DNA from 2 places in the Ramlibacter sp. G4-7 genome. Region 1 is predicted to be linked to the other one. Evidence: predicted binding sites of a transcription regulator. Region 1 holds the regulator's gene; the other holds the start of a gene.
The links. Region 1 encodes sigma-54, which starts transcription at its own class of promoters, with help from an activator protein. Its sites were predicted from a motif close to TGGCANGNAANCTGCTTT; they were not measured.
Positions count from the first base shown of each region.

Region 2: a site for sigma-54 is predicted at 3,355-3,372, ahead of AC3EGR_RS04930 (TorF family putative porin). Genes of this name have one in related genera too.

Region 1 is NZ_JBYNTT010000031.1:85-3,646, forward strand. Features, by position in the region: gene lptB (LPS export ABC transporter ATP-binding protein) at 21-806, shown strand; gene AC3EGR_RS24870 (RNA polymerase factor sigma-54) at 832-2,394, shown strand; gene AC3EGR_RS24875 (THUMP domain-containing class I SAM-dependent RNA methyltransferase) at 2,391-3,562, shown strand, end outside.
Region 2 is NZ_JBYNTT010000003.1:5-4,790, reverse strand. Features, by position in the region: gene AC3EGR_RS04945 (MFS transporter) at 1-912, opposite strand, end outside; gene AC3EGR_RS04940 (hypothetical protein) at 1,000-1,665, shown strand; gene AC3EGR_RS04935 (YifB family Mg chelatase-like AAA ATPase) at 1,669-3,204, opposite strand; gene AC3EGR_RS04930 (TorF family putative porin) at 3,413-4,234, shown strand; gene glnK (P-II family nitrogen regulator) at 4,260-4,598, shown strand.

The sequences.
Region 1 (3,562 bases):
CTCGCCCCGGAGTCGCGCTGATGGGAGATGCGGAAACGGTGCACGCGCCGCCGGCCACGGAGACCGAGAGCCGGCTGGAAGCGCGCCACCTGCAGAAGTCCTACAGCGGCCGCAAGGTCGTGCAGGACGTGTCCGTGTCGGTCGCCAAGGGCGAGGTCGTGGGCCTGCTGGGGCCCAACGGCGCGGGCAAGACGACGTCCTTCTACATGATCGTCGGCCTGGTGCGCGCCGACGGCGGCGAGATCGCCATCGACGGCCGGGCCGTGGAGCACATGCCCATCCACCGGCGTTCGCGCCTGGGCCTGTCCTACCTGCCGCAGGAAGCGTCCATCTTCCGCAAGCTCAACGTGCAGGACAACGTGCGCGCCGTGCTGGAGTTGCAGCGCGATGCGCAGGGCCAGGCCCTGTCGCGCGAGGAGATCGAAAAGCGCCTCACGCGCCTGCTGCAGGACCTGCGGGTGGACCACCTGCGCGATTCGCCGGCCGTGGCCCTGTCGGGCGGCGAGCGGCGGCGCGTGGAGATCGCGCGGGCGCTGGCCACGCAGCCGCGCTTCATCCTGCTGGACGAGCCTTTCGCCGGCATCGACCCGATTGCGGTCATCGAGATCCAGCGCATCATCGGCTTCCTCAAGTCGCGCGGCATCGGCGTGCTGATCACCGACCACAACGTGCGCGAGACGCTGGGCATCTGCGACCACGCCTACATCATCAGCGAGGGCCGGGTGCTGGCGCAGGGCACGCCGGCGGACATCGTCAACAACGCAGACGTGCGCCGGGTCTACCTCGGCGAGCACTTCCGGATGTGAGGCAGGAAGCAATTCCGCTGTCCGTATGAAGCAGGGACTTTCGCTGCGCGTCTCGCAGCACCTCGCGTTGACGCCCCAGCTGCAGCAGTCGATCCGGCTGTTGCAGCTGTCCACGCTGGAGCTGAGCCAGGAGATCCAGCAGATGCTGGACGACAACCCCTTCCTGGAAGTGCAGGTGGAGGAGGGGCCCGAGGAGTTCGGCCCCGCTGCTTCCGACGCGCGCGCCAACGACGACGGCGACGCCGAGTCGGCCTACGAAGGCAGCGCCGTGGGCGCGGAGACCAGCGCTGCGTCGGCACCCGCCGAGGCGGACGCGCCCGAGTACGGCGAGGACAACGCCCCCAACTGGGAGGGCGACGGCACCACCGAGACGGTGCCCGACGACGGCGAGTGGGGCGGCGAAGCCCAGGCCGCGCGCCGCAACAACACGGGCGAGGACGACGAGGTCGACGCGACGGAGCTGGCGCGCGGCAACGAGTCGCTGCAGTCCTGGCTGCACCGGCAGGCGCTCGCCCTGCGCCAGTCCGAGGTCGACCGCGTGGCGCTGCGCTACCTGATCGAGTCGCTCAACGACGACGGCTACCTCGAGGACACGCTGGAGGAAATCGCCGCCAGCCTGGCGCCGGACGACCTGGAGCAGCACGAGGAGCTGGTGCACCGCTTCACGGTGGCGCTGCACCTGCTGCAGAACCTGGATCCGCCCGGCGTGGGCGCGCGCAACCTGGCCGAGTGCCTGATGCTGCAGCTGCGGGTGCTGCAGGACGCGCGGCCCGCCGACGAGGTGTGCCCCATCGCGATCAAGGTGTGCCAGCAGCCGATCGACCTGCTCGCCAAGCGCGACGTGAAGCGCCTGGCGCAGCTGTGCGGCGGCACCGACGCGCAGGTGAAGTCGGCCATCGCCATGATCACCCGGCTGGAGCCCAAACCGGGCCGCCGCTTCATCGACGTCGAACGCAACATCGTCATCCCGGACGTGATCGTCACCCAGGTCGGGCGCGGCGCGCGCGCCAATTTCCGCGTGCAGCTCAATCCGGACGTGATGCCGCGCCTGCGCGTGCACGACGTCTACGCCGGCGCGCTCAAGGCCCACCGCGGCGAAGGCCACCAGGCGCTGCAGCAGCGGCTGCAGGAGGCGCGCTGGTTCATCAAGAACATCCAGCAGCGCTTCGACACCATCCTGCGCGTGTCCGGCGCCATCGTCGAGCGGCAGCGCAATTTCTTCATCCACGGCGAGCTGGCGATGCGGCCGCTGGTGCTGCGGGAGATCGCGGACGAACTCGGCCTGCACGAGTCGACCATCTCGCGCGTCACCACCGCCAAGTACATGGCCACGCCCTACGGCACCTTCGAGCTGAAGTACTTCTTCGGCTCCGCGCTCGGCACCGAGACGGGCGGCAACGCCTCGAGCACCGCCGTGCGCGCGCTGATCAAGCAGTTCGTCGCGGCCGAGAGCAACAAGAAGCCGCTGTCGGACAGCCAGATCTCCGAGATGCTCCGGGAGCAGGGCATCGAGTGCGCGCGCCGGACCGTTGCGAAATACCGTGAAGCGCTGCGGATCGCGCCAGCCAACCTGCGGAAGGAATTGTGAAAGACCTGAGACTGTTCCTGCCCTGCGCCGGCGGGGTGGAAATGTATTTGCGCGACGAGGTCGCGCGCATCTGCGGCGAGGGCGGCCGCGACCTGCGCACGGCCCGCGGCGGCGTGCAGTTGCTGGCGACCTGGACCGAGGTGATGAAGCTCAACCTGCACAGCCGCCTGGCGCAGCGTGTGCTGGTCGAACTCGCGCACCAGCCTTACCGGGGCGAGCAGGAGCTCTACGAGGTGGCCAGCGCCGTCGCGTGGGAAGAGTGGTTCACGGCGCGCGACAGCTTCAAGATCGAACTCACCTCGCACCAGAGCCCGCTGAAAAGCCTCAACTTCGCCGCGCTGCGCATCAAGGACGCCGTCGCCGACCGCTTCCGCGCGCACGGCGGCGTGCGCCCCGACGTCGACACGCACCGGCCGGTGGCGCGCATCTTCGCGCACCTGGCGGCCGAGGACGTCACGCTCTACATCGACACCTCGGGCGAGCCGCTGTTCAAGCGCGGCTGGCGCGAGGACAAGGGCGAGGCGCCGCTGAAGGAAACGCTGGCCGCGGCGATGATCGCGGCCAGCGGCTGGGACGCGACCGTGCCGCTGTACGACCCTTGCTGCGGCAGCGGCACCATCGCCATCGAAGCGGCCCAGGTCGCCTGCAACATCGCGCCCGGCCTGCTGCGCCGCTTCGGCTTCGAGCGGCTGAAGCCGCACGCGGCAAGCGACTGGCAGGCGCTGAAGGCCGAGGCCCTTGCGGCGCGGCGCGCGCCGACGGCGCCGGTGTTCGGCAGCGACGTGGCCTTCCGCATGGTCGACTTCGCGCAGCGCAACGCCGAACGCGCCGGCGTCGCGCACGCGGTGCAGCTGCGCGGCGGCGACGCCCTGCAGCGCATGCCGCCGAGCGAGACGCCCGGCGTCATGCTGCTCAACCCGCCCTACGGCGAGCGCATCGAGGTGGCTGGTGTCGCGGGGCACGGCCGGGGCGGGCGCGAGCAGGCACAGATGGAGCACGCCGGCGACTTCTTCACCCAGCTCGCGTCCCACTGGAAGCGCAACTACGCGGGGTGGACCGGCTGGGTCCTGGTGCCCGATCCCAAGCTGCCCACGCGCATGCGCCTGAAGGAGTCGCGCCGGGTGCCGATGTGGAACGGCCCGATCGAATGCCGGCTGTTCCGCTTCGA
Region 2 (4,786 bases), on a different contig from region 1:
ACCTGCCATCGGTGACGCCGCACCGGCGACCAGTGCGGCCAGCGCCAGCGGAATAAGAAAGGGGATCAGCCGGTTGGCGACGTGCAGGTCGAAGCGGTGTTCGAAGAAATAGAGCAGCAGGCGGCCGAACACCTGCATCACGCCGATCGACGCGGGGATCGCGATGACCCAGGCTTCCGGCAAGCCGCTCTCGCGCAACAGGCTGATGAGGTGCGGCGGGATGGCCGCCGTGATCGCCATCATGCCGACCACGAACATCGCGATCAGGAGGAAGGGAGCGCTGCGCAGGAGGGTGCGCGGCGAATGCACTCCGCCGCGCGCAGGAGCGACGGCGGCGGGTGGCGCATCGCGCAGCCAGGCCGCATGCAGCGGCACGCACACGAGCAGGTGGATCGCGGCCAGCACCAGCAGCGCACGGCGCCAGCCCAGGTGCGCGATCAGCCAGGCCGAGGCCGGGATGAACACCGTGCTGGCCAGTCCGCCGAGGAAGGTCATGGTGATGATGGCGCGGCGGAAGTCCTGCGGGTAGCGCCGCGTGACCACGGCAAACACGGGCGTGTAGAGCGTGGCCGCGAGGGCGGCGCCGAGCAGCAGCCACACCCCATAGAAGGCCGCGGCCGACTGGATGAATGCGTGCGCGGCCAGGCAGCCGGCCACCAGCAGCGAACCGCCCGTCATGACCGCACGCTCGTGGCCGCGGTCGATCCAGCGCCCCACTGGAAAGGCGAACACGCCCTCGGCCAGCAGGGCGAGGCTGAAAGCCAGCGAAGACTGCGCGCGCGTCAGGCCCAGTTCCCGCTCCACGGGAGCGAGCAGCAGCGCGAAGGTGTAGAAGACGCTGCCCCAGGTGATCAGTTGCGCGAGCGACAGCCAGAGGACGCGGGAACGTTCGTGCCCTACGGTCGAGGTCATGGGGGAGAGTGTATGCACGCGACGCCGCCCCGTTCGGGAGATGCGCGCCGCCAGCCGCGAGGAACACCATCACGGCGGAGGTGCGAGATGCAATCCAGCTTTTACGACGTGCTGCAGAGGAACGCGACGCAGGCCTCGCAGCGGGCCCATTGGCTTTTCACCGCAGCGATCGCGGTGGGCCTGGCGCAGTTCGGGGCCGCCTTCCAGCTGGTCCTGGGCAAGGTGCAGGCTTGCACCGGTGCGCCGTGGACGAGCGAGACCGGATCGTGCCTCGCCGCCGTGGCGACCCTCGCCGTCATGACCTGCCTGTTCCACGGCGTGCGCCGCGAAGAGCGCCTGGTCGCCAAGGTCCTGCAGCTGGCGGCTGGGGGAACGCAGGAAACGCGCTCGCGCGTGTATTACGCGCTCCTGGGCGCGCAGCTGTTCACCCATGTGGACCGCAGCGTGCACGACCCGGTGCCCCCGTGGTCGCAGGCATTCGCGCGCGTGCTCTCCCACGGCCTGGTGTTCTTTCCCCTGGCCTCCCTCGTCTTCGGCATGGCGGCCGACCTCCTCGACCGCAACCTGGTCTTGCTGGTCCTGCAAGGCGTGGCCGCCATCGCTGTCGCCTGGCTCAGCGTCGAGGTCCGCAGGCTGCGGGCGCGCACCGAGGCGATGCTCGTCGAGGCGGGCGCGGAGGGCTGGGGCCGGATCCAGGCGCCCTGGCCGACGCGTGCCCGGCGGCGGGACGAGACGGGCTACGAGCCCGCCTAGTGCCTAGTGGATGGAAGGCAGGGCGCGCCGGTACTGCACCGCCTCCGCCAGGTGCACGACCTCCACAGCCGCCGAGGCCGCCAGGTCCGCGACCGTGCGGGCCACCTTCAGCACGCGGTGCGTGGAGCGCGCGCTCCACTGCAGCCGGGCGGACGCCAGGCGCAGGAACTCCACCGCCGCATTCGACAAGGCCGCATGCGCATCGAGCTCCGCGCCGTGCAGGGACTGGTTGGCCTTGCCTTGCCGCGCGTGCGCACGGTCGCGCGCCGCGATGCAGCGCGCCTGCACCGCGCAAGTCGCTTCGCCCGCGGGTGCTTCCAGCAGTTCTGCGGCCTGCATGGCGGGGACCTCCACGTGCAGGTCGATGCGGTCGAGCAAGGGTCCGCTGATGCGCCCCTGGTAGCGCGCCACCTGGTCCGGCGAGCAGCGGCACGGCCGCGCCGACCCCAGCCAGCCGCAGGGGCAGGGGTTCATCGCCGCCACCAGCTGGAAGCGGCTGGGGAACTCGCTGCGCCGCGCCGCGCGCGCGATGGTGATGCGCCCCGTCTCCAGCGGCTCGCGCAAGGCCTCGAGCGCCGCACGCGGGAACTCGGGCAGTTCATCCAGGAACAGCACGCCATGGTGCGCCAGCGAGATCTCGCCGGGCCGCGGCGGGGAGCCGCCGCCCACCAGGGCGACGGCGCTGGCGGAATGGTGCGGCGCGCAGGTCGGGCGCTGGGCCCAGTGCTCCAGCGCGAAGCGGCCCGCCAGGCTCGCGAGCGCGGCGCTCTCCAGGGCCTCCTGCACCTCCATCGGCGGCAGCAGGCCCGCAAGGCGCTGCGCCAGCATCGATTTGCCCGCGCCTGGCGGTCCGACCAGCAGCAGGCTGTGCCCGCCGGCCGCCGCGATCTCCAGCGCGCGGCGGGCGCCGGCCTGCCCCTTCACGTCCGCGAGGTCCGGATAGGACGCGGCGGCACCCGGCGCGCTCGCCGCCAGCCGTGTCCAACCGTCGCCAGGCTCGGGCGCCGGCTCCCCGGCCACGGGTGGCTGGAACTGCGCGACCACGTCCAGCAGGTGCCTGGCGCGCAGCACCTGTGCTCCCGGCACCAGTGCCGCCTCCTCCGCGCTGCCCGGCGGCAACACCAGGCGCGAGCGCGTGCCGGCCGCCTGCAAGGCCATGCTGGTCGCGAGCGCGCCGCGCACCGGCCGCAGCTCCCCTGACAAGGACAGCTCGCCGGCGAACTCATGGTCGGCGAGGCGCGCCGCATCGACCTGCCCGCTGGCTGCCAGGATGCCCAGCGCGATCGGCAGGTCGAAGCGCCCGCCGTCCTTCGGCAGGTCCGCGGGCGCGAGGTTGACCGTGATGCGCTTGTTGTGCGGGAAGTCCAGCCCGCAGTTCAGCAGGGCCGAACGCACCCGCTCACGGGCTTCCTTGACCTCCGTGTCCGCCAGCCCGACCAGGAAGAAGTTCGGCAAGCCGTTGGCGATGTGCACTTCCACGGTCACGGCGGCAGCCTCCAGCCCGAGCAGGGCGCGGCTTTGCACCAAACAAAGGCTCACTGCGCGGCTCCTCCCGTTTCCAGTGCATGGACGACTGCAATGCGGCGATTGCACCGTGCCGGTGCGGAAAAGCGCGCTGCGGTGTCCCGTTGCGCCCCTTAACGGTTCGCGCCGGCAGGACGTAGGCGCATTTCCCCTGAAGTTGAAGGATGGCACGCCTCCTGCTAACCGATCCGTGCAGACCATCAACAAACCCACGGAGCACCTCGTGAAGAAACTCAAAAGCGTCGTCCTGTTGTCCAGCCTGGTCGCCTCCGGCGCCCTGATGGCGCAGACGCAGACGGCACCCGCAGCGCCCGAACCCGACTACACGCTGTCGGCCAACGTCGGCGTGGTGAGCGACTACCGCTACCGCGGCATCTCCCAGACCCGGCTGAAGCCTGCGCTGCAGGGCGGCGCCGACTTCGCGCACAAGAGCGGCTTCTATATCGGCACCTGGGCGTCGACCATCAAGTGGATCGAGGACACGGGGGAAATCGCGCCGAGGACCGGCATCGACGGCCCGGTGGAAGTGGACATCTACGGCGGCTACAAATTCACCGCCGGCCCCGTGGGCCTGGACGTCGGCCTGCTGCAGTACTGGTATCCCGGCAACAACCTGGCCGACGCAGGCGGCGGCGGTCTCTTCAAGAACGCCAACACCCTCGAGGCCTACATCGCCGGCACCTTCGGCCCGGCGACCCTGAAGTACTCGCACTCGCTGACCAACCTGTTCGGCAACTTCAACTTCGCCACCAACGAGAAGACGAAGGGGAGCGGCTACCTCGACCTGTCCGCCAGCTTCGAGCTGCCGGTATGGGGCCTCACGCTCGCCCCGCACATCGGCCACCAGCGCGTGCACAACCTGGGCGTCGCGAGCTACACCGACTGGTCGCTCACGCTCGGCAAGGACTTCGGCAATGGCTTCTCCGCCTCGCTGGCCTACGTCGACACGGATGCCGACCGCAGCTTCTACGCCAGCCCGGTGAACGGCAAGTTCATGGGCAAGTCAGGCGCGGTCGTCGGCGTGAAGTACACGCACAGCTTCTGATCCCCGCCCTTCCAAAGGAGCCAGCATGAAACTCGTCACCGCCATCATCAAACCCTTCAAGCTCGACGAGGTCCGCGAGTCGCTCTCGGGCATCGGCGTGCAGGGCATCACCGTCACCGAGGTCAAGGGCTTCGGCCGCCAGAAGGGCCACACCGAGCTGTACCGCGGCGCGGAGTACGTCGTCGACTTCCTGCCCAAGGTGAAGATCGAGGCGGCGGTGTCGGACGACCTGGTGGAACGCGTCATCGAAGCCGTCGAAGGCGCGGCCCGCACCGGCAAGATCGGCGACGGAAAGGTCTTCGTGTACGACCTGGAGCAAGTTGTCCGCATCCGCACCGGCGAGACCGGCAAGGAAGCGCTCTGAGCATTTCATCTTCAAAGAGAGCACTGACATGAGGAAACTTCTCGCATCCCTGGCCATCGGCCTGGGTCTGCTGGCCGGCAGCGTCGCCGCTGTCGCCCAGGCGCCGGCCACGCCCGCCACCGCGCCTGCCGCTGCCGAAGCGGCGGCACCCGCCGCTGCCGCGGCGACGCCGGCTCCTGCGGCCGCGG